4 regions of the Enterobacter kobei genome follow, and region 3 is predicted to be linked to each of the others. Evidence: predicted binding sites of a transcription regulator. Region 3 holds the regulator's gene; each other region holds the start of a gene.
What was found. The regulator CRP, encoded in region 3, controls carbon source genes, mostly activating them, when cyclic AMP is high. The targets are predictions, from matches to a motif close to ATGTGANNNNNNTCACAT.
Positions count from the first base shown of each region.

Region 1: the regulator CRP is predicted to act here: its motif matches at 3,400-3,417, upstream of bhsA (multiple stress resistance protein BhsA).
Region 2: the regulator CRP is predicted to act here: its motif matches at 2,839-2,856, upstream of ldtB (L,D-transpeptidase).
Region 4: the regulator CRP is predicted to act here: its motif matches at 3,271-3,288, upstream of udp (uridine phosphorylase).

Region 1 is NZ_CP017181.1:1,801,539-1,807,578, forward strand. Features, by position in the region: gene ycfP (alpha/beta hydrolase YcfP) at 1-274, shown strand, start outside; gene BFV64_RS08635 (NAD(P)/FAD-dependent oxidoreductase) at 512-1,816, shown strand; gene BFV64_RS08640 (glycine zipper 2TM domain-containing protein) at 2,010-2,549, shown strand; gene comR (TetR family copper-responsive transcriptional repressor ComR) at 2,609-3,244, opposite strand; gene bhsA (multiple stress resistance protein BhsA) at 3,489-3,746, shown strand; gene ldtC (L,D-transpeptidase LdtC) at 3,820-4,785, opposite strand; gene mfd (transcription-repair coupling factor) at 4,934-6,040, opposite strand, start outside.
Region 2 is NZ_CP017181.1:1,425,760-1,431,799, reverse strand. Features, by position in the region: gene BFV64_RS06800 (glycoside hydrolase family 31 protein) at 1-1,047, shown strand, start outside; gene BFV64_RS06795 (ABC-F family ATPase) at 1,138-2,733, opposite strand; gene ldtB (L,D-transpeptidase) at 2,956-3,876, shown strand; gene BFV64_RS06785 (GntR family transcriptional regulator) at 3,919-4,635, opposite strand; gene BFV64_RS06780 (PTS sugar transporter subunit IIC) at 4,651-5,973, opposite strand; gene BFV64_RS06775 (glycoside hydrolase family 1 protein) at 6,025-6,040, opposite strand, start outside.
Region 3 is NZ_CP017181.1:4,468,476-4,474,515, reverse strand. Features, by position in the region: gene argD (bifunctional acetylornithine/succinyldiaminopimelate transaminase) at 1-912, shown strand, start outside; gene BFV64_RS21790 (YccS/YhfK family putative transporter) at 909-2,996, opposite strand; gene crp (cAMP-activated global transcriptional regulator CRP) at 3,054-3,686, opposite strand; gene BFV64_RS21780 (OsmC family protein) at 3,998-4,402, shown strand; gene BFV64_RS21775 (phosphoribulokinase) at 4,489-5,358, opposite strand; gene BFV64_RS21770 (YheU family protein) at 5,389-5,607, opposite strand; gene BFV64_RS21765 (hydrolase) at 5,604-6,040, opposite strand, start outside.
Region 4 is NZ_CP017181.1:4,626,300-4,632,339, reverse strand. Features, by position in the region: gene BFV64_RS22490 (alpha-amylase family glycosyl hydrolase) at 1-1,269, shown strand, start outside; gene BFV64_RS22485 (glycoside hydrolase family 130 protein) at 1,253-2,311, shown strand; gene BFV64_RS22480 (dienelactone hydrolase family protein) at 2,353-3,156, opposite strand; gene udp (uridine phosphorylase) at 3,412-4,173, shown strand; gene rmuC (DNA recombination protein RmuC) at 4,313-5,770, shown strand; gene ubiE (bifunctional demethylmenaquinone methyltransferase/2-methoxy-6-polyprenyl-1,4-benzoquinol methylase UbiE) at 5,837-6,040, shown strand, end outside.

The DNA.
Region 1 (6,040 bases), 2.2 Mb from region 3:
TAACCTTTTCCCGAATGAGAACATGGAAGGCAAAATTGACCGCCCGGAAGAGTACGTCGATATTGCCACCAAGTGCGTCAGTAATTTTCGCGATAAAAACCGCGACCGGTGTCTGGTGATCCTTTCGCGTAATGATGAGGCGCTCAACAGCCAACGGGCTGCGGAGCTTCTGCATCATTACTATGAGATTGTCTGGGATGAAGAACAGACCCATAAGTTCAAGAACATCTCCCCACATCTGCAGCGCATAAAAGCCTTTAAAACGCTGGGCTAAGTCACAGTCAGTCACCTCCGGAACCCGGTCGCTAATGCGTACCGGGTTTCTTTTTGTCCAGAATTGTCTACTTTTAAGCCATCAAAACTTGATGCATATCAATTTTGGTATGACCAATGCGCCTGACGTGGTATTCTCAATTCACCTGAATGGTTTCAGTGCTGTAACCTGTTGTTAATTAAGGGTTATTTTTATAACTTTTAATTAACAATTGGTTAATAATTTGAGGGGGTCACGTTGACTACGCCATTGAAAAAGATAGTGATTGTAGGCGGTGGTGCTGGCGGGCTGGAGCTGGCCACACAATTGGGTAAGAAGCTGGGTCGCGGTAAAAAAGCCAAAATCACGCTGGTGGATCGTAACCACAGTCACCTGTGGAAACCGTTGCTGCACGAAGTGGCGACCGGATCGCTGGATGAGGGCGTGGACGCGCTGAGCTATCTGGCGCACGCACGCAATCACCATTTCCAGTTCCAGCTGGGTTCCGTGGTGGATATCAACCGTGAAAGCAAAACCATCACCCTGGCAGAGCTGCGTGATGAAAAAGGCGAGCTGCTGGTTCCTGAACGCAAACTGGCGTATGACACGCTGGTAATGGCGCTGGGCAGTACCTCTAACGATTTCAACACGCCGGGCGTGAAAGAGCACTGTATCTTCCTTGATAACCCGCACCAGGCACGTCGTTTCCATCAGGAGATGCTGAACCTGTTCCTGAAGTACACCAATAACATGGGTGCGAATGGCAAGGTTAACATTGCCATTGTCGGCGGCGGGGCAACGGGGGTAGAGCTCTCTGCTGAGCTGCACAATGCGGTGAAACAGCTGCACAGCTACGGCTATAAAGGGTTAACAAACGACGCGCTGAACGTCACGCTGGTCGAAGCCGGTGAACGCATCCTCCCGGCGCTGCCTCCGCGTATCTCCGGTGCGGCGCACAATGAACTCACCAAACTGGGTGTGCGGGTGCTGACACAGACGATGGTGACCAGCGCCGACGAAGGCGGTCTGCACACCAAAGACGGCGAGTACATCAAAGCGGATCTGATGGTCTGGGCGGCAGGTATCAAAGCGCCTGATTTTATGAAAGATATCGGTGGTCTGGAAACGAACCGCATTAACCAGCTGGTGACGGAGCCAACGCTGCAAACCACGCGCGACCCGGAAATCTTTGCGATTGGCGACTGTGCTTCCTGCGCGCGCCCTGAAGGTGGCTTCGTGCCGCCGCGTGCTCAGGCTGCACACCAGATGGCAAGCCTGGTGCTGCATAATATTCTGGCGCAGTACAAAGGCAAACCGATGAAGACGTATGTCTATAAAGACCACGGCTCTCTGGTATCGCTGTCCAACTTCTCTACCGTCGGTAGCCTGATGGGTAACCTGATGCGTGGCTCGATGATGGTAGAAGGGCGCATAGCACGCTTTGTCTATATTTCACTGTACCGTATGCACCAGATCGCACTGCACGGCTACTTCAAAACGGGTCTGATGATGCTGGTGGGCAGAATCAACCGCGTCATCCGTCCGCGTCTTAAACTCCACTAATCTTTCACTCCCTCCGGGCCCTCCGGAGGGAGTTTTTAGCATATCATGCTGCCCGTCATGGATTAGGTGCTTAAGAGTTCTCCTAAACATGATATATCCCTCTCCAGTGTCCACTTTTTGATCCTTTGTCTTATTGGCGAAGCCGTGGCTTCATTGCAAAATTGTTACCAATAGCAACAAAGGAGGAAGTCCCGTGAATAAATCTATGTTGGCGGGTATAGGGATTGGTGTCGCAGCGGCGTTAGGTGTGGCTGCTGTTGCCAGTCTCAACGTATTAGATCGCGGCCCGCAGTATGCGCAGGTGGTTTCTGCTACTCCCATTAAAGAAACCGTAAAAACCCCTCGTCAGGAGTGCCGTAACGTCTCCGTGACCCACCGTCGTCCGGTACAGGATGAAAACCGTATTGCCGGCTCTGTTCTGGGTGCAGTAGCGGGTGGGGTAATTGGTCACCAGTTTGGCGGTGGCCGGGGTAAAGATGTCGCGACCGTCGTTGGTGCGCTGGGTGGCGGCTATGCCGGCAACCAGGTGCAGGGTGCGATGCAGGATAACGATACTTACACCACGACTCAGCAGCGTTGTAAAACCGTCTATGACAAGTCGGAGAAAATGCTGGGTTATGACGTGACCTACAAAATTGGCGATCAGCAGGGCAAAATCCGTATGGATAAAGACCCAGGAACGCAAATCCCACTGGATGGAAATGGCCAGCTGGTACTGAATAACAAAGTGTAAAAAAGATGTTCTCTGAACTTAGCTCCTCAAGCGCTCAGGCTGAGGAGCTTTTTTTTACCTCAAATTTTGAGGAGTTCAGGCCACAAGCGTAGTGTGGTTTCGGTTATATTCTGCAGTTTTTCCAGCGTCGCGCCTTCACGCGCGCTGATCGACATACCCTGCAAAATACAGCTCAGGTACTGCGCCAGCATCTGCGGCTGACAATGCGCGGGAATTTCACCGCGCTGCTGGCGTTGAGCCAGAAATGCGCTGAGGGTCTCTTCCTGCATGGCATGACGCGATTTCACCGTATTGGCGATCTCTTTCGACGCTGCCGCCAGGGTGGCGGAGGTGTTAATCATAAAGCAGCCCGCGGGTGTATCTTTACTGGTGAAGCAGGTGGCAACGGCGGTGAAGTAATCCCGTAGCGCCTGTTCAACGCTTTTCTCTTCACAAAACAGCTGGGCTTCGTGTTTCGCTGCAAAGCGCGAAATGTATCTGTCCAGCACTGCCCTGAACAGCCCCTCTTTGTTGGTAAATTCAGCATAGAGCGTCGGTGCTTTGGCGCCGGTGGCTTCTACCAGATCGGAAAGCGAGGTCGCTTCATACCCATGTTGCCAGAAGAGAGTCATGGCCTTATCAAGCGCTGCATCCCTGTCAAACACTTTTGGTCGGCCACGGCTTTTCTTCGCACAACTCGTGACGTCGGTTGTCATTTGCCGTTGGTCCTCTGTTGATTTGTTGAATAACCATTATAAAAATAAACGCAACCCACCACCAGTGCAGAATGCTTAAAAATAAATTAATCATATATGTATGAAAATTAACGACTTTAAAAATTAATTAATGCTCGTTATAAAATTGTGTTGACGCGTGAGCTGGATCACATTTATGATTTACCTATCGATCGTTAACTAAATCGCTAACGACCTCCAAATTCATCTGCCAAAGGTAAACATCATGAAAAACGTAAAAACCCTCATCGCTGCAGCCGTACTGAGTTCACTTTCTTTCGCAAGCTTTGCTGCTGTACAAGTTCAGTCAACGCCAGCCGATCAGCATAAAGTCGGGACGATCTCTGCGTCTGCCGGGACTAACCTGGGTTCACTGGAAGATCAGCTGGCACAAAAAGCGGAAGCAATGGGTGCAAAATCCTACCGCATCACCTCTGTGACCGGTCCTAACACGCTGCACGGCACGGCTGTCATCTACAAATAAGCCGGGCATAAACCCTCATTTATGCCACTGCAATAAAAAACGCCCTGCTAAGCAGGGCGTTTTGCGTTCTGTTTTACATCGACTGCTGAACGATATCGTGATGCCGGGTGACATCGGTCGGCATGCCTGACCGGGCCTCCATCGCACGTTCCATCACCTGGCTCTCGGTATTCGCATTCGTTTTAAAGCTCACCATCGCAGCATCTAGGTTAATGGGTAACGTCTGCGGATCGTCGCCGATATTTTTTGAGAGCGGCTGGTGAATCTCGACCAGTCGTACGCCGCCCGGCTCCTCAGAGACTTTAATCGGCGTATTGATAATATTCACTTTAGTCCCTGGCGTAACGACGTTGAACAGCGTTTTGATATCGTCATCGCGCAGACGAATACAGCCGGAGCTGACGCGCATGCCGATGCCAAAGTCGGCATTCGTTCCGTGCAGCAGGTAAACCCCACCGTATGCCGCCAGGCGGATCGCGTGGTGCCCCATTGGGTTATCCGGGCCAGCCGGAACAACCGCGGGAAGATCGATGCCCTGGGCTTTATAACGGGCGCGAATGTTGGCCGTTGGCGTCCAGGTTGGATTCGCCCGTTTATCCGAGACGGTCGTCACCATCGTCGGTGTCAGGGTGTCGCCGCCCAGTTGACCGATACCGATAGGGTAGACGGTCACTTCATTTTTACCCGGCGGATAATAATAGAGACGTAACTCAGCCAGGTTTATGACGATCCCCTCGCGCGGGGCATCCGGCAGGAGAGTTTGTAACGGGATCGTCAGTACGCTGCCCGCGCGCGGGACATACGGATCGACGCCGGGGTTCGCCTGCAGCAGAGCCAGAAAACCGACGTTATATTTTTTGGCAATGGCTTCCAGTGAACCGCCATTATTTTCAACCACATGAAAGCGGTTTTCCCCGACCAGCTTGCTGCCAGGCGGTGGAAGAGGCCAGGTGTTTGCGCGAGCGGGAAGTGCAACCGCGACGGCGGCAGCCAGCGTAAACAGGGTTATCCAGCGGGTAAAACGCGAAGAGGTCATCATCACCATAATCCATATAAATGATAAGGTTATTGTTTTATAAGGTGTTAATGATAATTATGGCGAAAGGGTGTGTCGGGAAGATCGGGTGAAGTGCAAAGAGTTTGTAAATTGTCCCCCCGGCAGCACTGGCTAACGGGGGGAGGTCAGATTACGCGACCGCGTTCTCTTCGAGCTGCCGCATAAAGTTACGCACCCAGTCCATACGGGTTTTGCGATCCGCCAGCTCCTGGGTAAATTTCAGACGGGTTGGCCCATCCAGGCGGAAATACTGCGGCTGTTTTTGCAGCAGGCCAATCAGCCACATCGGGTTGACGTGGTTCTTCTCGGCGAATTCAATGACGCCGCCTTTTTCATTACCTTCAAGTTTGCGGATCCCCAGCTTCTGCGCCTGCTGGCGCAGCCGCGCGATATCCAGCAGATTTCTCGCCGCATCGGGCAGCAGGCCAAAGCGGTCAATCAGTTCCACTTTGATCTCTTCCAGCTCATTTTCATTCTTCGCGCTGGCAATGCGTTTGTAGAATGACAGGCGGGTATTCACATCAGGAATGAAATCATCCGGCAGCAGGGACGGCATACGCAACTCGACCTCGGTCTGCTGGCTGGTGAGATCTTCCAGCGACGGCTCGCGTCCGGCCTTCAGGGCATCAACCGCGTTTTCCAGCAGCTCCATATAGAGCGAGAAGCCGATGGTTTCCATGGAGCCGCTCTGATCCTCGCCCAGCAGTTCGCCGGCACCACGGATCTCAAGATCGTGCGTGGCCAGCGCAAAGCCTGCACCGAGGTCTTCCAGCGAGGCGATGGCTTCCAGACGCTTTTGCGCGTCGGTGGTCATCGCTTTCGGATGCGGGGTCAATAGCCAGGCGTAAGCCTGATGATGCGAACGGCCGACGCGACCGCGCAGCTGATGAAGCTGCGCCAGACCAAAGTGATCCGCACGCTCAATAATGATGGTATTCGCCGTCGGGATATCAATGCCGGTTTCAATGATGGTGGTACACACCAGTACGTTAAAGCGCTGGTGGTGGAAGTCGTTCATCACCCGCTCCAGCTCGCGCTCGCGCATCTGCCCGTGGCCGATGGCAATACGCGCTTCCGGTACCAGCTCGGCCAGCCTGTCCGCGGCTTTCTGGATATTTTCAACGTCGTTATAAAGATAATAAACCTGGCCCCCGCGCAGTACCTCACGCAGGATCGCCTCGCGTACCACCAGATTATCGTACTCGCGGACAAAGGTTTTCACCGCCAGACGACGCGC
Region 2 (6,040 bases), 1.8 Mb from region 3:
GCCATCAAACACATTCGCCCGGTGATGCCGCTGCTGATGATGCGCGCCTCGCTGGAAGCGCAGCAGCGTTTCGCGCCGGAAAAACGTCCGTATCTCATTTCCCGCTCCGGCTGCGCCGGGATGCAGCGCTACGTCCAGACCTGGAGCGGCGATAACCGCACTCACTGGGATACCCTGCGCTATAACATCCGCATGGGGCTGGGCATGAGCCTCTCCGGGCTGTTCAACGTCGGCCACGACGTCGGCGGTTTCTCCGGCGACAAGCCAGACGCCGAACTGTTCGTGCGCTGGGTGCAAAACGGCGTGATGCATCCGCGCTTTACCATTCACTCGTGGAACGATGACCACACGGTCAACGAGCCGTGGATGTACCCGGGCGTCACCCCCGCTATTCGCGGTGCGATTGAGCTGCGCTACCGTCTGCTGCCCTATCTCTACACCCTGCTCTGGCAGGCGCACGCCGACGACGAACCGATGCTGCGCCCGACCTTCCTCGACCACGAGCACGACGCGCGGACCTTCGAAGAGTGCGATGACTTCCTGCTGGGCCGCGACCTCCTTGTCGCCAGCATCGTCGAGGCCGGGCAGCGTAAACGCCACGTCTGGCTGCCGGATAACGAAACCGGCTGGTACGATTTCTACACTCACGAATGGTTCGCTGGCGGGCAAGCGATCGTCCTCGACGCGCCGCTGGAGAAACTGCCGCTGCTGGTGCGCGCCGGTGCCGCTCTGCCGCTCAGCGAGCGCATCCGTCACGTGAGCGCCGAAAAAGACGATACCCGCGAGCTGAAGCTGTTCCCGGTGAAAGGCGTCGGCACCACGTCCGGCCTGCTGTTTGAAGATGACGGCGAGTCCTGGGGCTACCAGAACGGCAATGCGCTGTGGGTGGCGTGGGAAATGGTGTGCGACGGGGCAACCGTCAACCTGAACATCGGTGCACGCGGTGATTATCGTCCGGCATGGAACGCGCTGAAGGTGTCGTTACCGACGGGGGAAAAACGTAAGCTGCTGGTGAATGGTGAAGAAAGGTGTGATTGGGTGGTGTAGTGCGGCCTGATGCCCTCACCCTGACCCTCTCCCACAGGGAGAGGGAATGGAACGTAGGCCGGGTAAGGCTAAGCCGCCACCCGGCTTTTTTTAACTCTCGATACCTTTGCTGCGCAGGTAATCTTCGTAGTTACCGGTGAAGTCCACCACGCGCTCTGGCGTAATTTCGATCACGCGGGTCGCCAGCGAGCTGACGAATTCACGGTCGTGAGAGACGAAGATCAGCGTGCCCTGATACATCTCCAGCGCCATGTTAAGCGATTCGATAGATTCCATATCCAGGTGGTTAGTCGGTTCGTCCATTACCAGAATATTGGGTTTTTCCATCATCAGCTTGCCGAACAGCATGCGACCCTTTTCACCACCGGACAGCACTTTCGCCGGCTTTTTGATGTCGTCCTGACTGAACAGCAGACGACCCAGAATGCTACGCACCGCCTGCTCGTCGTCGCCTTCCTGCTTCCACTGGCTCATCCAGTCAAACACGGTCAGGTCGTTTTCGAACTCGTATTCATGGTCCTGCGCGTAGTAACCAATCTGCGCATTTTCTGACCACTTCACGGTGCCGTTGTCCGGCTGCAGTTCACCCACCAGGGTTTTCAGCATGGTGGATTTACCCACGCCGTTGGCCCCCAGAATGGCAATCTTCTCGCCCACTTCCAGCAGCAGGTTGAAGTTTTTAAACAGCGGACCTTCATCGAAGCCTTTGGTAAGGGCTTCCACTTCCAGCGCGTTACGGAACAGTTTCTTGTCCTGCTCGAAGCGGATGAACGGGTTCTGACGGCTGGAAGCTTTGACTTCTTCCAGCTTGATTTTGTCGATCTGACGGGCGCGGGACGTCGCCTGACGAGACTTAGAGGCGTTCGCGCTGAAGCGGCTGACGAAGGATTGCAGGTCCGCAATCTGCGCTTTCTTCTTGGCGTTGTCGGCCAGCAGGCGTTCACGCGCCTGGGTCGCAGCCGTCATGTATTCGTCGTAGTTGCCCGGGTACACGCGCAGCTCGCCGTAGTCCAGATCCGCCATGTGCGTACAGACCATGTTCAGGAAGTGACGGTCGTGCGAAATGATGATCATGGTGCTGTCGCGGTCGTTCAGCGTCTGCTCCAGCCAGCGGATGGTGTCGATGTCCAGGTTGTTCGTTGGTTCGTCGAGAAGCAGGATGTCCGGGTTAGAGAACAGCGCCTGCGCCAGCAGGACACGCAGCTTCCAGCCTGGCGCGACTTCACTCATCGGGCCGTAATGCTGTTCAACAGGAATGCCCACGCCCAGCAGCAGCTCGCCCGCACGCGCTTCAGCTGAATAGCCATCCATCTCGCCGTAATGCGTTTCCAGTTCGGCCACTTTGTAGCCGTCCTCTTCGCTCATTTCAGCCAGGGCGTAAATGCGATCGCGCTCCTGCTTCACTTCCCACAGCTCCGCGTGCCCCATGATCACGGTGTCCAGCACGGTGAACTCTTCGAAGGCGAACTGATCCTGACGCAGCTTACCGATGCGCTCGTTCGGATCGAGCGACACGTTGCCAAGCGTCGGCTCCAGGTCGCCGCCGAGGATCTTCATAAAGGTGGATTTTCCGCTACCGTTGGCACCAATCAGGCCGTAACGGTTGCCGCCGCCAAATTTGACGGAAATGTTTTCGAACAGCGGCTTACTGCCAAACTGCATAGTGACGTTGCTGGTAACTAACACGGGGAGATTCCTGCGAAAAGTGTGATAAACACGGCATTATGCCACAATTCCGAATTGAGATCCCGTGTTGCGGCAATCCACTAAACTTTAACAAAATCGAAAAAAATGTGATTTCGTACACATCTGAATTCCCTGCGAGCGGGAATGCACATATAATGCGCTCCCATCATAGATTCAGACTTATCAACTCATCGCCTGAATGGCTTAGATACCTCGCACAACATGAACATGAAATTAACAACGCTTTTTGCGGCGGCGTTAGCCGTAGTAGGTTTTTGTAAGACCGCGTCTGCGGTGACGTATCCCCTGCCGACAGACGGAAGCCGTCTGGTGGGCGAAAACCAGGTGGTGACGGTACCAGAAGGTAACTCTCAGCCGCTGGAGTATTTCGCCGCACAGTACCAGCTGGGCCTGTCCAACATGCTGGAAGCAAACCCGGGCGTTGACCCGTATCTGCCAAAAGCGGGTACCGTACTGAATATTCCTCAGCAGCTGATCCTGCCGGATACCGTTCATGAAGGTATCGTCATTAACAGCGCCGAAATGCGTCTGTATTACTACCCGAAAGGCACCAACACCGTTATCGTGCTGCCAATCGGTATCGGCCAGCTGGGTAAAGACACCCCAATGAACTGGACCACCAAAGTTGAGCGTAAGAAAGCGGGCCCAACCTGGACCCCTACCGCCAAAATGCACGCAGAATACATTGCTGCCGGCGAACCGCTGCCAGCCGTTGTGCCAGCCGGCCCGGATAACCCGATGGGTCTGTACGCGCTGTACATTGGCCGTCTGTACGCCATTCACGGCACCAACGCCAACTTCGGTATCGGCCTGCGCGTAAGCCACGGCTGCGTGCGTCTGCGTAACGACGACATCAAGTTCCTGTTCGAAAACGTGCCGGTCGGTACGCGCGTGCAGTTCATTAACGAACCGGTAAAAGCCACCACTGAGCCAGACGGTAGCCGTTACATTGAAGTGCACAACCCGCTGTCTACCAGCGAAGACCAGATCAACAACAACGAAGTCGTCCCTGTTACGCTGAACAGCGCGGTGCAGGCGGTGACCTCTCAGCCTGACGTGGAAACGACCATCGTTGACCAGGCCGTGCAGAACCGCTCCGGTATGCCGGTGCGTTTGAACTAATAACGAGCATTAAAAAAGCGGGCTTCGATGCCCGCTTTTTTTTTACCCGTTATTCACGATAACGATCCCGCCGTGGTCGTACCGATAGTGGCAGTGGGCATATTCCAGCGGCGTGCCATCTTCCAGATAAATGACCTGCTCCACCTCCAGCACCGGATCGGTTTCCTCGCAGACCAGATGTTGCCTGTCCAGCGCATTGGGTTTTAGCGCCCGCACCACCCTGTATGACCCCATAATTTTCAGCCCCAGCGTCTCCTGAACATACTGAAACACCGAACCGTCAAGATGGCTTTTCGTCAGGCCGGGCACCAGGGTCATCGGCATGACCGTTGAATCCAGCGACATCGGTTCACCGTTTAATAAACGCAGGCGAATAAAGTCATAGACCGGGGCATCGGCATTAATCATCAGCGACGCCTGCTCTTTCTCGTTCGGGAAGCGCAGTTCAAAATGCACCACCTGGCTCGTGACCTTACCCAGATGTTCCCAGGTTTTGGTGGCACCAAAATAGTCGCTGCCGGAGAGATCCCACTGGGAAAGCTGAAGGAAGTTTTTGCGGATAAAGGTGCCCTGCCCCTGACGGGTATAAACCAGACCTTCGACAATCAGCTGGCGCATCGCCTGCTGGATGGTCATCCGGCTGGTGCTGAACTCCGCCGCCAGCGCAAACTGGTCCGGCAGGGGTTCGTTGGCGGCGTACTGCTGGCTGATAATGCGTTTTTTAATTTCCCGCGCTATGGTGATGTACTTCGCCGCCATCGTCCTTCCTTTCAGTTAGTTTTCTATCCCGCTGTTTTTCAACGCCACTCGCTCGGCAATCTTGAGGAAAGGCAGGTAGAAGAATACACCAAAAACAATGATTGCCAACTGCACCACCACCGCCCGCCAGTCCCCTGCCGTGGCCAGCCAGGCGCTCAGAATCGGCGGCGTGGTCCACGGGATCATCACCACGCAGCGCGACATTAACCCCAGCGTGGTGCAGAGCCAGGCAACGTAAATGCCAATCGCGGGCAACAGCACAAACGGGATCATCAGCGGCAGGTTAAAGACAATCGGCAGGCCAAAAATCACCGGCTCGTTGATGTTGAATAAACCGGGCGCCAGCGACAGGCGCGCCACCTGCTTCGCCGACTTCTGCCGGGAGAAGATAAAGATGGCGATCAGCAGCGAAATGGTGCTGCCCGTCCCGCCCACCATTCCAAACGTCGGCACGAAGATGTTGTTGATGATATGCGGGATGGGCTGGCCATTGGCAAAGGCCAGCATGTTCTCGTTGGTGTTGATCAGCAGGAACGGTTCCAGTACCACGCTGTTGACCACCGACTGATGAATCCCGAGCGTGAACAGGAAGTTACCGAAGCTGTAGATAAAAATCGTTCCCGGCAGGCTGGTGTTGATCAGCCGCAGCGGCTGCTGGATAAAGGTCGTGATGAGATGGATCAGGTCCGTGTGCAGCACGTTTGCCAGCAGTGCTGCCAGCACGGCAAATACTGACAATGTCAGAATGGTTGGGATCAGCGCGGTAAAGGATTTACTCACCGCCGGAGGCACATTTTCCCCCAGCGAAATGTGCAGCGCCTTTAGCCGCGAAATGGCAATAAACAGCTCCGTTGAGAGTAGCCCGATCAGCACTCCGGCAAAAATCCCGGTAGAGCCGATATTGGCGAACGTCAGTACCTGAGTGACGTTCACCGTGGTCTCACTGCCGACGGGCGTCAACTGCAGGCGCATCGGCATCATGATGATAAAACTGCTGACGGCGATAACCACTGCCGAAACCGGATTGTCGAAATCTTTATTGCGCGCCAGCGACCAGGCAATCATCGGGGCCAGCAGCAGCGCGGCGATATTCAGCGTGCCGTTGATTATCGCCTCCCCCCAGACCTTAAACTGCGTGAGCGTGTCGCCGTCAAAAATCCACGGGAACACCACGTTGTTCACCAGCACCGCCAGACCGGCGAGGATGAAAATCGGCATCACCGTGGCGAAGGCATCGCGCAGGGAGCGCAGGTGCACCTGGTTTGCCAGGCGCGCCGAGAACTCAACAAATTTATCGACAAAGGACTGCATATGCGGTGTGATTTTTGTTTCAGACATAGCGGATAGTTCCCATCAATCAGTCACAAAAACGGCCCGGCAGCGTACGGCTTACATCTCGCGTCCG
Region 3 (6,040 bases):
TTTATGAACTCCGGCACCGAAGCCAACGAAACCGCCTTTAAGCTGGCGCGCTATTACGCGACGACGCGTCACAGCCCGTACAAAACCAAAATCATCGCCTTCCACAACGCCTTCCACGGGCGCTCGTTCTTTACCGTCTCCGTCGGCGGCCAGCCGAAGTATTCCGACGGCTTTGGCCCAAAACCGGCCGATATCGTCCATGTGCCGTTTAACGATCTGCATGCGGTGAAAGCGGTGATGGACGACCACACCTGCGCGGTAGTCGTGGAGCCAATTCAGGGCGAAGGCGGCGTGACGGCGGCCACCCCGGAATTCCTGCAAGGGCTACGCGCGCTGTGTGATGAGCATCAGGCGCTGCTGGTGTTTGATGAAGTGCAGTGCGGAATGGGACGTACCGGCGATCTGTTCGCTTATATGCACTACGGCGTGACGCCGGATATTTTGACCAGTGCCAAAGCGCTCGGCGGTGGTTTCCCGGTGAGTGCGGTGCTGACGACTCAGGAGATCGCCTCTGCGTTTCATGTCGGTTCGCACGGCTCAACCTATGGCGGTAACCCGCTGGCGAGCGCTGTGGCGGGGGCGGCATTCGATATCATCAATACCCCAGAAGTGCTGAACGGCGTGAATGCGAAGCGTGAGCTGTTCGTAAAACATCTGCAAAAGATCAATGACCAGTATGATGTGTTCAGCGAAATCCGTGGCATGGGTCTGCTGATCGGTGCCGAGCTCACGCCACAGTACAAAGGCCGCGCCCGCGATTTTCTGCATGCTGCCGCCCACGAAGGGGTAATGGTGCTGAATGCGGGGCCAGACGTGATGCGTTTCGCACCGTCGCTGGTGGTGGAAGAGAAAGACATTGAAGACGGGTTAACCCGCTTTGCCGTAGCGGTCGCGAAGATCGTTAAAGGCTAATACTCGGTTCGTTTTAACCGGCGCGTTAACCAAATGCCATGATGAGGACGCTGACGCCATGCCACCGACGAAATGGTGTGCATGGTGTTCAGGTGGCCCAGCACGCGATGCAAATGCTGCTCCAGGGTGCTCATCGGCCCGTGAGTCAGCGTTTCCGGCGCTTCCAGAATGTTCGAATCCCCCGACTCACCCGGCGCGTCATACTCCAGACGCTGCTGACACCTCTGCAGGGCGATTTCACACGACTGCAAATAACGCTGCGCCAGATCCGGCGTCAGCATCGTGTGCTCGCGCGCCAGGGTGGTCATGGCGTTAATATGCTCGACGATAAACTGGCTATGCGTGACCCAGAGCTTCATGTCCGCCAGATAGTGCGCGTTAAAGCCTGGCTCCTGCATCGCCTGGTTGAGCGAGTTAAACAGGGCGTTGTGCGCCTGATTAACTTTCATCCGCTGATACGCCAGCGGGGAGGGCTGCGGGTCGTCGCTCAGGATCAGACGAATGGCCTGCTGGTCAGCCTCCAGCGCGTCGTGGGCGTTCTGGCGCAGCAATCCGCTTTGCCACTGCGGCCACAGCCAGACCATGCCACCAAAGGCAATCAGACAGCCAATCAGCGTATCGATCAGGCGGGCAACGATAAACTGTTCGCCGTTTAGCGTAAGCAGCTGAAGGGTATATACCGCCGTCACCGTAAAGCCCACCATCGCCCAGCCGTAGTTTTTGCGGATAATCAGGTAACTCACCAGCGTAATCACCAGCATCCCAGCCAGGGTATACCCCTCGGGAACGTGGAAGTGTAGCGTTACGCCCGCAATAATCAGCCCCGCCATCGTGCCGCCTGCCCGGTGCAGAATACGTACCCGCGTGGCGCCGTAGCCGTTCTGGGTGACAAACAGCACGGTCATTAAGATCCAGTACGGTTTCGGCAGATGCAGCGCCATGCCCATCAGACTGGCGATACTGAGCATAACGCTAATCCGCGCGGCATTGCGCAGGGCAGAAGACTTAAGAGAGAGATAGCTTCTGAGTGCTGGCAGGAGCGGCAGACGTTTTTGCTTATCCGCCATCAGGTCGCGGGGATACAGCGGGCGCTGGGTGCGCAGCACGCGGGCAATGCGGCTGAAGTGCCAGGCGGCAAACTGGCCGACCGGGTTATCCGGATGCTGACGAGCAATTTTCTCCAGCGCGCCGAGCTGTTTATCCATGTTAAAGCGCGTGGGGTAGCGGTGATAGAGAATGTCGTCCGCCAGCACCCGCAGGCGCGCGGAGACGGTCTGCGCATTCCAGCGGATCACCGCCTCGGCGTGGCTGCGCTCGACCAGCTTTTGCACCTCTTGTGGGTGATGAAGGCTCACGGAGATATGCTCCTGCAGATCCAGCCCCACCTGGAAGGTGCGCAGCAGGCGTTTATATTCGTGATTCTTGTTGGCGGCGAGCATATGCAGCTGCTGATAGCACTGGCTTATCAGATCCACCACCTTTTGCTGGCGCGTCAGCAGCGGCGGTAAGGATTTTTCCGGGTCGGTATGCTGGGTCAGCAAGGTGTATTTGGCTTCGCAGTAATCCGCAAGCTGCACATACAACAGGCTCAGAGATTCACGCAGCGGCTGTTCCCGCCACAGCCAGAACCAGAACCAGTTAAACAGCCCGTACCACAGCGTGCCGAGGGCGTAGATCAGCAGCGGCTCCCACACCGGCATATTCCCGGCGAGGCTCAGGGTGAAGATGGCGGCAATCAGTGAAGCGGGAAGCAGGCGGGCGTGCAGGGAACTGATTTCTGCGGTAACACCGAGGCTCATCGCCAGTACGGTCAGGATCAGCGGCAGCGGAATATCGCGCGCCAGTAAAAGCTGCACGGCGAGGCTACAGCCAGCAAACAGCGAACCGCCAACGATCAGGCGTTTGAAAAAGCGTTTATGCGGCGTGTCCAGACCGGCGATGTTGCAGCAGGCGGGAACGAGAGAAAACAGCAGACCCTGCTGGAGTTGTCCCAGAAGCAGGCCCACGGCCACAGGAAGGCACAACACCAGCGTTTGTCGCAGTGCGTAATTAACTTCCGGGTGATAGATCAGCCTGCGCCACATGGGGAATAGAGACAAAAACGGCGTGACACCTTGCGATGGCACGCCGTTTGAGCGGAATTAACGCGTTCCGTAGACCACGATGGTTTTACCGTGGGCAGAGATCAGGTTCTGATCTTCCAGCATTTTCAGGATACGACCCACCGTTTCGCGGGAGCAACCGACGATCTGACCAATTTCCTGACGGGTAATTTTAATTTGCATGCCGTCCGGGTGGGTCATGGCGTCTGGCTGTTTCGCCAGGTTCAGCAGGGTCTGCGCGATACGACCGGTGACGTCCAGGAAGGCGAGGTTACCCACTTTCTCGGATGTGACCTGCAGACGACGCGCCATCTGGGAAGAAAGACGCATCAGGATGTCAGGGTTTACCTGAATCAACTGACGGAATTTCTTGTAAGAAATTTCAGCCACTTCACATGCTGTCTTTGCACGAACCCAGGCGCTACGTTCCTGGCCTTCTTCAAACAGGCCCAGTTCACCGATAAAATCGCCCTGGTTCAGATAAGAAAGGATCATCTCTTTCCCTTCCTCATCTTTGATCAGCACTGCCACCGAGCCTTTGACGATGTAATACAACGTTTCCGCTTTTTCACCCTGGTGAATCAGCGTGCTCTTCGATGGGTACTTATGAATGTGGCAATGAGACAAGAACCATTCGAGAGTCGGGTCTGTTTGCGGTTTGCCAAGCACCATGCGCTGTTATCCTCTGTTATAAGCTGTCACCAGAGTCATCAGATGCATCCGGACTCTGGGGTTGCAATCGAATTCTTACCCATACCCTGGGAAGTCGGCTGTCGTAACGTTTCGCAGCCAGTAAAGTTTGATGTCCTCTGCATACATGTGTAACGTCAATGTATTACTGTAGCATCCTGAGTGTTTTAGCATAGCTTTCGCCGCGTGTCTCCTGGTGTCTCGCTTCAGCATGATGCAGGTCGCCTTCCGTTGCGAGAAATGTAACGCACGCGTAATCTGTCACCGAAAATGCAACGTTGGAGTCAAAGAATATGCAAGCGCGCGTGAAATGGGTTGAAGGTTTAACGTTCCTGGGCGAATCCGCGTCAGGGCACCAGATTTTGATGGACGGTAACTCCGGCGATAAAGCCCCCAGCCCAATGGAAATGGTGCTGATGGCGGCGGGTGGATGCAGCGCGATTGACGTGGTGTCGATTCTGCAAAAAGGTCGTCATGACGTGACGGATTGCGAGGTTAAACTCACCTCAGAACGTCGCGAAGAGGCGCCACGCCTGTTCACCCACATTAATCTGCACTTTGTGGTCACCGGTAAAGCGCTTAAAGACGCGGCGGTTTCGCGTGCGGTGGATCTGTCTGCGGAAAAATACTGCTCTGTGGCGTTAATGCTGGAGAAAGCGGTAAAAATCACGCATTCGTATGAAGTGATCGAGGCTTAATCTTTTGGCGGGTGGCGCTTCGCTGACCCGCCCTACAAAAGCATGAACGTAGGCCCGGTAAGCGCAGCGCCACCGGGCAGAACAACTCACGCAATCTGCTTCCCTTCCATCAACCGCTCCACCAGCGGCGTCATGATGAGCTCCATCGCCAGCCCCATTTTTCCGCCTGGTACCACTAACGTATTCATGTGCGAAATAAACGAGCCCTGCAGCATCGCCAGCAGCCAGGGGTAATCAATGCCTTCGAGATTGCGGAAGTGGATCACCACAAAGCTCTCGTCCAGCGACGGGATGGTTTTCGCCGCGAACGGGTTAGAGGTGTCCACCGTCGGCACGCGCTGGAAGTTAATGTGCGTGCGGGAGAACTGTGGCGTGAGGTAGTTGATGTAGTCTTCCATGGAGCGCACCACCGAATCCATCACCGCTTCGCGCGAATGGCCGCGCTCGCTCATGTCGCGCGTCAGCTTCTGGATCCACTCCAGGTTCACGATAGGCACCACGCCAACCAGCAGATCCACATGACGCGCCACGTCATGCTGTGGGGTGACTACGCCGCCGTGTAATCCCTCATAAAACAGCACATCGGTGGGTTCCGGCAGCGGCTGCCAGGGGGTAAAGGTGCCCGGCACCTGATTCCACGGCACAGCTTCATCATAGGTATGCAGATACTTACGCGATTGCCCTTTGCCGCTCTGACCGTACTCCAGGAAGGTTTGCTCAAGAAGGCCAAAGTCATTGGCTTCGGGACCGAAATAGCTGATGTGTTTACCCAGATCGCGCGCCTTACGGATCGCCATGTCCATTTCAGGTCGCGTATAGCGGTGAAAACTGTCGCCTTCGACCTCCGCCGCCCGGAGATTCAGTTGGGCGAAAATCTTACGAAACGCGAGGCTGGTGGTGGTCGTTCCCGCACCACTCGACCCTGTAACGGCAATAATGGGATGTCTGGCAGACATAGCAACTCCCTGACTGAAAAGGTTGGAAGGTCAGCCGTGAAACGCGTTGCGGGGCATGATATTGACCGTCTCATGCAGTTCTGACCACACCAGCACCACGTCGCCGCTTTTCAGCTGGCGTTTTACATCGTTGACCTTCTGCTCGAGTGAGCGTTCATGTTCACCATAATCGGTGCCTTCACGTAATACAAAGCTTTCAATCAAATTATCGAGCGTTTCGGGAGACAGATCCTGCCAGGGGATGATCATTTTGCACCGTCCAGATAAGGAGTAAGCCAGTCAGGAATACGCGCCTCCAGCCACATTTTCGGGCGGTGCAGCGTCCCGCCAATAAACCCAACGTGGCCGCCATGTTCAGTCAACTGATAGTGAACATTGTCGGGAAGGAATTCCTGCGCGGGAATAGAGTGATGATCCATAAACGGATCATCTTTGGCGTGAATAATCAGCGTCGGCTGGGTGATTTTGCTGAGCAACGGCATGGCGCTGCACTGACGGTAATAGTCGATCGCATCGGCGAAGCCGTGAATTTTTGCGGTGATCAGATCGTCGAATTCACGAATGCGGCGCACCTTTTTCAACTGGCGCAGGCTGACCGGCAGGGTATCCGGGTAAGCCTTCAGCTTACGTGCGGCGTTGGCTTTCAGCAGGTTGAGCAGATAGCGCTGATAGACGCGGGAAA
Region 4 (6,040 bases), 160 kb from region 3:
TCTTCGCAGCATCCGTGGTTTCAGGATGCCTGGAATAATCCCGCAAGCCGCTATCGGGACTATTTTCTTTTCAGCGCGCACCCTAACAACTGGGAGTCATTTTTTTCCGGCAGCGCCTGGAGCCCGGAGCCGGACACCGGCGAGTTTTACTACCATAAATTCGCGCCTGAGCAGGTCGATCTTAACTGGGCGAACCCCGCGGTTGAGCAGGAAATGCTTCAGGTCATTGATTTCTGGCAGGCACAGGGCGTGGATGGCTTCCGCTTCGACGTGATTAATTTCCTCAGTACGCGCGGCATCGGGCCTGACAATCCGGAGAAAGCGGGAGTACAGCAGCATGAGCATGACGTGAATCAGCCGGGACTCATCGGCACGCTGCAGCGCGTATGCCAACATGCCAGGCAGCAAGGGGATGTTTTCCTGATCGGCGAAATCGGCAGCGAGGAGAGGGAGACCCTGGCCCGTTATCAGGCCCCGTCGCTGATGGACGTGGTCTTTAACTTCAATATTGGCAGCCAGAAAACCTTCGATGCGGCACGCCTGTGCGACGAGATTAACGCCACGCTGGCGCTGCAGTCTGGCCTGCCGACGCTATTCTTTTCCAGCCACGATATGCCGCGCATGATTAGCCGCTTTGGTGAAGGCCCGCATGACGCCGCCCGGGCGTTGGCCGTTCTGGCGCTACAGCTGACCGTGCGCGGCGTACCGTTTATTTTTCAGGGTGACGAGTTGGGGATGCCCGACTATGTGCCTCAGACGGTCGGGCAGATTTTTGATATTCAGGGAAAAACCTTCTACGACACGGCCATGCGGCAGGGGTGCAGTGCCGCCGACGCGCTGGCGCAGGCCATTGAACATTCACGGGATGGGTCCCGCGCCCCCTTCCTCTGGTGCGACGCACCGTTTGCGGGCTTTTCCACATCCACGCCGTGGATGCCCGTCAGCCAGGACTATCCCTTGCTCAATGCCGAACATCAGATATCGACGCCCGGCTCGTTGTGGCGTCAGTACCAGACCTTCATTGCGCTTCGGGCCGCCATCGGGGCGCTACAGCATGGGGAGTGCAGCCTACTGAAGCGCCATAAGGCGTGCGTCTGGTTTACCCGAACAACGGCGCAGGAACAGGTCTGGGTGGCCGTGAATTTTGGCCAGCCGGTACAAAACCCATTGTGGGCCATTGAAGCGGATGTCCTGTACGGCCAAAACGCGCAGCAGCTGGATAAAAATCAAATTCTGATAAAAAGGAGTGTATATGAACAGACACGGTAAGAATCCGTTGATCACCCCGAGCGACGTGGTGCCTTCTCTGCCAGGACGGAAAGTGGAGTGCGTCTTTAACGCCGGGGTAACGGAGTATCATGGGGAGATTATCCTGCTGCTTCGGGTTGCCGAGAGCGTGATAAATGATGACCCACAGAAGATCGTCGTTCCGCTTCTGGTGCAGCAGTCCGGCGGCTGGCAGGCGGCAACAAAAACGTTCGACCGCAACGACCCGCGCTATGATTTTAGCGACCCGCGTACCATTGTGCTGAAAAGCGACCCGGCTCAGGTCTGGCTGACGTCAATGTCCCACCTGCGCCTGGCGCGAAGCCAGGACGGTGTAAATTTCACCATCGATCAACAGCCGTTTATTACCGCCGACAGCCGCTATGAGGAATTTGGCTGTGAAGATGCGCGTATCACCCTGATTGACGATGTCTGGTACATCAATTACTCCGCCGTGTCATCGCTGGGTATCTCCACCGCGCTGGCGACCACCGTTGATTTTATCTCCGTCGACAAGAAAGGGCTGATTTTCTGCCCTGATAACCGCGACGTCTGTTTCTTCCCGGAGAAGGTTGGCGGATCCTTCCGGGCGCTTACCCGGCCCGCGCCCTGCCATTTCGGCCACCCGGAAATCTGGATCTGCGAATCGCCCGATATGCTGCACTGGGGAAACCACCGGCATCTGCTGGGACGCTCGGGAGACGAATGGGATGCGCTGAAGTCGGGTGGCGGCGCGCCGCTGATCAAGACCGCGCGCGGCTGGCTGGAGATTTATCACGGCGTTGACGCTAGCCAGCGTTATTGCCTGGGCGCTCTGCTTCTGGATCTTGAGGATCCGCTCACCCTCATCGCCAAATCTTCCGTACCGCTGCTGGAGCCGAGCGCGCCCTATGAGCGTGAAGGCTTTTTCGGTAACGTCGTCTTTACCTGCGGGGCGCTGGTGCGTAATGACACGTTGCATATCTGGTATGGTGCGGCGGATGAGCGTATCGCCCTGGCCACGCTGCCGATGGACGAGCTGTGGAAACATCTGGGCCTGGAGTAAGCCCTGACGCAGCCCCGGCTTTCGCCGGGGCTGCGAAGTGTTTATTTCTTCCCGCCGTACTGGCTAAACCACGCCAGCATTCTCTGCCAGCCATCTTTCGCCGATTCCGCGTGATAACTCGGACGGTAATCTGCGTTAAACGCATGTCCGGCATCCGGATACACCACAATCTCAGCATTGGCATTGGCTGCCCGTAGCGCATGGCGCATGGTTTCTACCGAATCAAGCGAAATACCGGTGTCCTGGCCGCCATACAGACCCAGCACCGGGGCATTGAGCTCAGTGGCGATGTCCACCGGATGTTTTGGCGAATTCAGCGTTTTCTCGCCCACCAGTTTGCCATACCAGGCGACAGCCGCTTTGAGCTGCGGATTGTGTGCGGCATACAGCCAGCTAATGCGTCCGCCCCAGCAGAAGCCGGTGACCATCAGACGGTGCGGGTCGCCGCCGTTACGCGCCGCCCAGCTGGCAACGTGGTCGAGATCGGCCAGCACCTGCGCGTCCGGGACTTTGCTGACCAGATTGCTGAACAGCGTTGGAATATCGCTATAGTCGTTTGGATCGCCCTGACGGAAGTAGAGTTCTGGCGCAACGGCCAGATATCCTTCAAGTGCCAGGCGACGGCAGAGGTCGCGAATATGTTCGTGAACCCCAAAAATCTCCTGAACCACAATCACGATGGGCAGCGGACCGTCTGCCGATTTTGGTCGTGCGTGCCAGGCAGGCATATTCTCCCCCTGAGAGGGAATGGAGGTCTCTCCCGCCGTAATGGCCTCTTCTGAGGTTGAAACGATGGTTGAAGCAAGCGGGGCTGCAGCAGGTGCAAAACCGGTTTTTTCAGTCATGGCATTCTCCGTACCAATGAGTTAGCGCAAAGGTAAATATAGACACCAGGTTAACAACTCACAGTGCCTTAAACGGTCTATCTTTTGTGCAGCACCTGACGATATAACTTGTTAATGTGATGTAAATCACTTTTTGATGGAAATTCACTGCAATCATTTTCATTCATGGTGAGATGCATCACGAAATTATGCTTACTGCTTCTGTAAAGTACCGTTTTACTTCTTCTGACTAACCGACCCACAGAGGAGTCACCTATGTCTAAGTCTGATGTTTTTCATCTCGGCCTCACTAAAAATGATTTACAAGGGGCTACGCTCGCTATCGTCCCTGGCGACCCTGAGCGTGTGGAAAAGATCGCCGCGCTGATGGATAAGCCGGTCAAACTGGCTGCCCATCGTGAATTCACCACCTGGCGTGCAGAGCTGGATGGCAAAGCGGTGATTGTGTGCTCCACCGGTATCGGCGGTCCGTCTACCTCTATTGCAGTTGAAGAGCTGGCGCAGCTGGGCATTCGTACTTTCCTGCGTATCGGCACGACCGGCGCGATTCAGCCGCACATCAACGTGGGCGACGTACTGGTGACGACGGCATCCGTTCGTCTGGACGGGGCAAGCCTGCACTTTGCGCCTATGGAATTCCCGGCAGTGGCTGACTTCGAATGCACCACCGCGCTGGTTGAAGCCGCGAAGTCCGTGGGCGCGACCACCCACGTTGGCGTAACCGCCTCTTCCGACACCTTCTACCCGGGCCAGGAGCGCTACGACACCTTCTCTGGCCGCGTTGTGAGCCGTTTCAAAGGCTCAATGGAAGAGTGGCAGTCCATGGGCGTAATGAACTACGAAATGGAATCCGCGACGCTGCTGACCATGTGTGCAAGCCAGGGTCTGCGTGCCGGTATGGTGGCGGGCGTTATCGTCAACCGTACTCAGCAGGAGATCCCGAACGCCGAAACCATGAAGCAGACCGAAAGTCATGCGGTGAAAATTGTGGTGGAAGCGGCTCGTCGCCTGATCTAGCCCTCTCTTCTCAAATCAAAGGCCGACGCGTTCGGCCTTTATTTTTTGCGTAGCACCTCGCAGGAAAACCCTTTCAAACTGGACGTTTATACAGCACAATTCTATTTTGTGCGGGTAATACGTTGATGCAGGGGGCATTGTGGATATCTCAATCCTGATTTATGCGGTGATTGCGCTGGCGGGCGTTGCGATAGGCTGGCTGATTTCCAGCTACCAGCATGCGCAGCAGAAGGCCGATCAGTTGGCGGAGCGCGAAGAGATCGTCGCCGAGCTCAGCGCGGTAAAGCAACAGCTTGCGCTAAGTGACCACTGGCGCGACGAGTGCGAGCTGCTCAATAACGAACTGCGCAACCTGCGTGATATCAACACGTCGCTGGAGGCCGATCTCCGCGAAGTGACTACCCGCCTCGAATCCACGCAGCTGCATGCGGAAGACAAAATCCGTCAGATGATTAACAGCGAGCAGCGCCTCAGCGAGCAGTTTGAGAATCTCGCCAACCGCATTTTCGAACACAGCAACCGCCGCGTTGACGAACAGAATCGCCAGAGTCTGAACAGTCTGCTGACGCCGCTGCGTGAACAGCTGGACGGTTTTCGCCGTCAGGTGCAGGACAGCTTTGGACAGGAAGCCCGCGAGCGGCACACGCTGGCGCACGAGATTCGTAATCTTCAGCAGTTGAATGCGCAAATGGCGCAGGAGGCGGTCAACCTCACTCGGGCGCTAAAAGGGGATAACAAAACCCAGGGTAACTGGGGAGAAGTGGTGCTCACCCGCGTGCTGGAGGCCTCTGGCCTGCGCGAGGGGTATGAATACGAAACGCAGGTGAGTATCGAGAGCGATGCCCGCTCGCGGATGCAGCCAGACGTCATTGTGCGTCTGCCGCAGGGGAAAGATGTGGTGATCGACGCCAAAATGACGCTGGTGGCGTATGAGCGTTACTTTAATGCGGAAGACGACTACACGCGCGAGTCGGCGCTGCAGGAGCATATTGCCTCCGTGCGTAACCATATCCGACTGCTGGGCAGAAAAGATTATCAGCAGCTTCCGGGGCTGCGCTCGCTGGACTATGTGCTGATGTTTATTCCGGTCGAACCGGCGTTCCTGCTGGCCCTCGACAGACAGCCCGAACTGATCACCGAAGCGCTCAAAAATAATATTATGCTGGTGAGCCCCACCACCCTGCTGGTGGCATTACGTACCATTGCTAACCTGTGGCGCTATGAGCACCAGAGCCGCAATGCACAGAAGATTGCCGAGCGTGCCAGCAAGCTGTACGACAAAATGCGCCTCTTCGTGGACGATATGTCCTCGGTCGGGCAAAGCCTGGACCGTGCGCAGGATAACTACCGTCAGGCGATGAAAAAACTCGCCTCCGGGCGGGGCAACCTACTTGCTCAGGCTGAAGCATTCCGCGGCCTGGGGGTGGAGGTCAAACGCGAGATTAATCCGGAACTGGTGGAGCAGGCCACGGCGCAAGACGAAGAGTTCCGTCTGCGTGAAGGCGCAGATGAACAAAAGACACCCAGCGAAGACAACGAGTTAACGACGGATTTATCGTCTGACGAGCCGCCGACACGTTTCTATCACGGCGGTTGAATCGTAGGGCAAACGCGCCCAATCTGTTACACTTCACGAACATTTGACTGATTAGCAGGCTCTGAGATGGTTGACGATTCACAAGACACGACGCACTTTGGCTTTCAGACTGTCGCCAAAGCGCAGAAAGCTGACATGGTGGCCCACGTATTTCATTCCGTGGCGGCGAAGTACGATGTGATGAATGACTTAATGTCGTTCGGCATTCATCGCTTGTGGAAACGCTTCACCATTGACTGCAGCGGTGTGCGCCGTGGACAAACCGTGCTG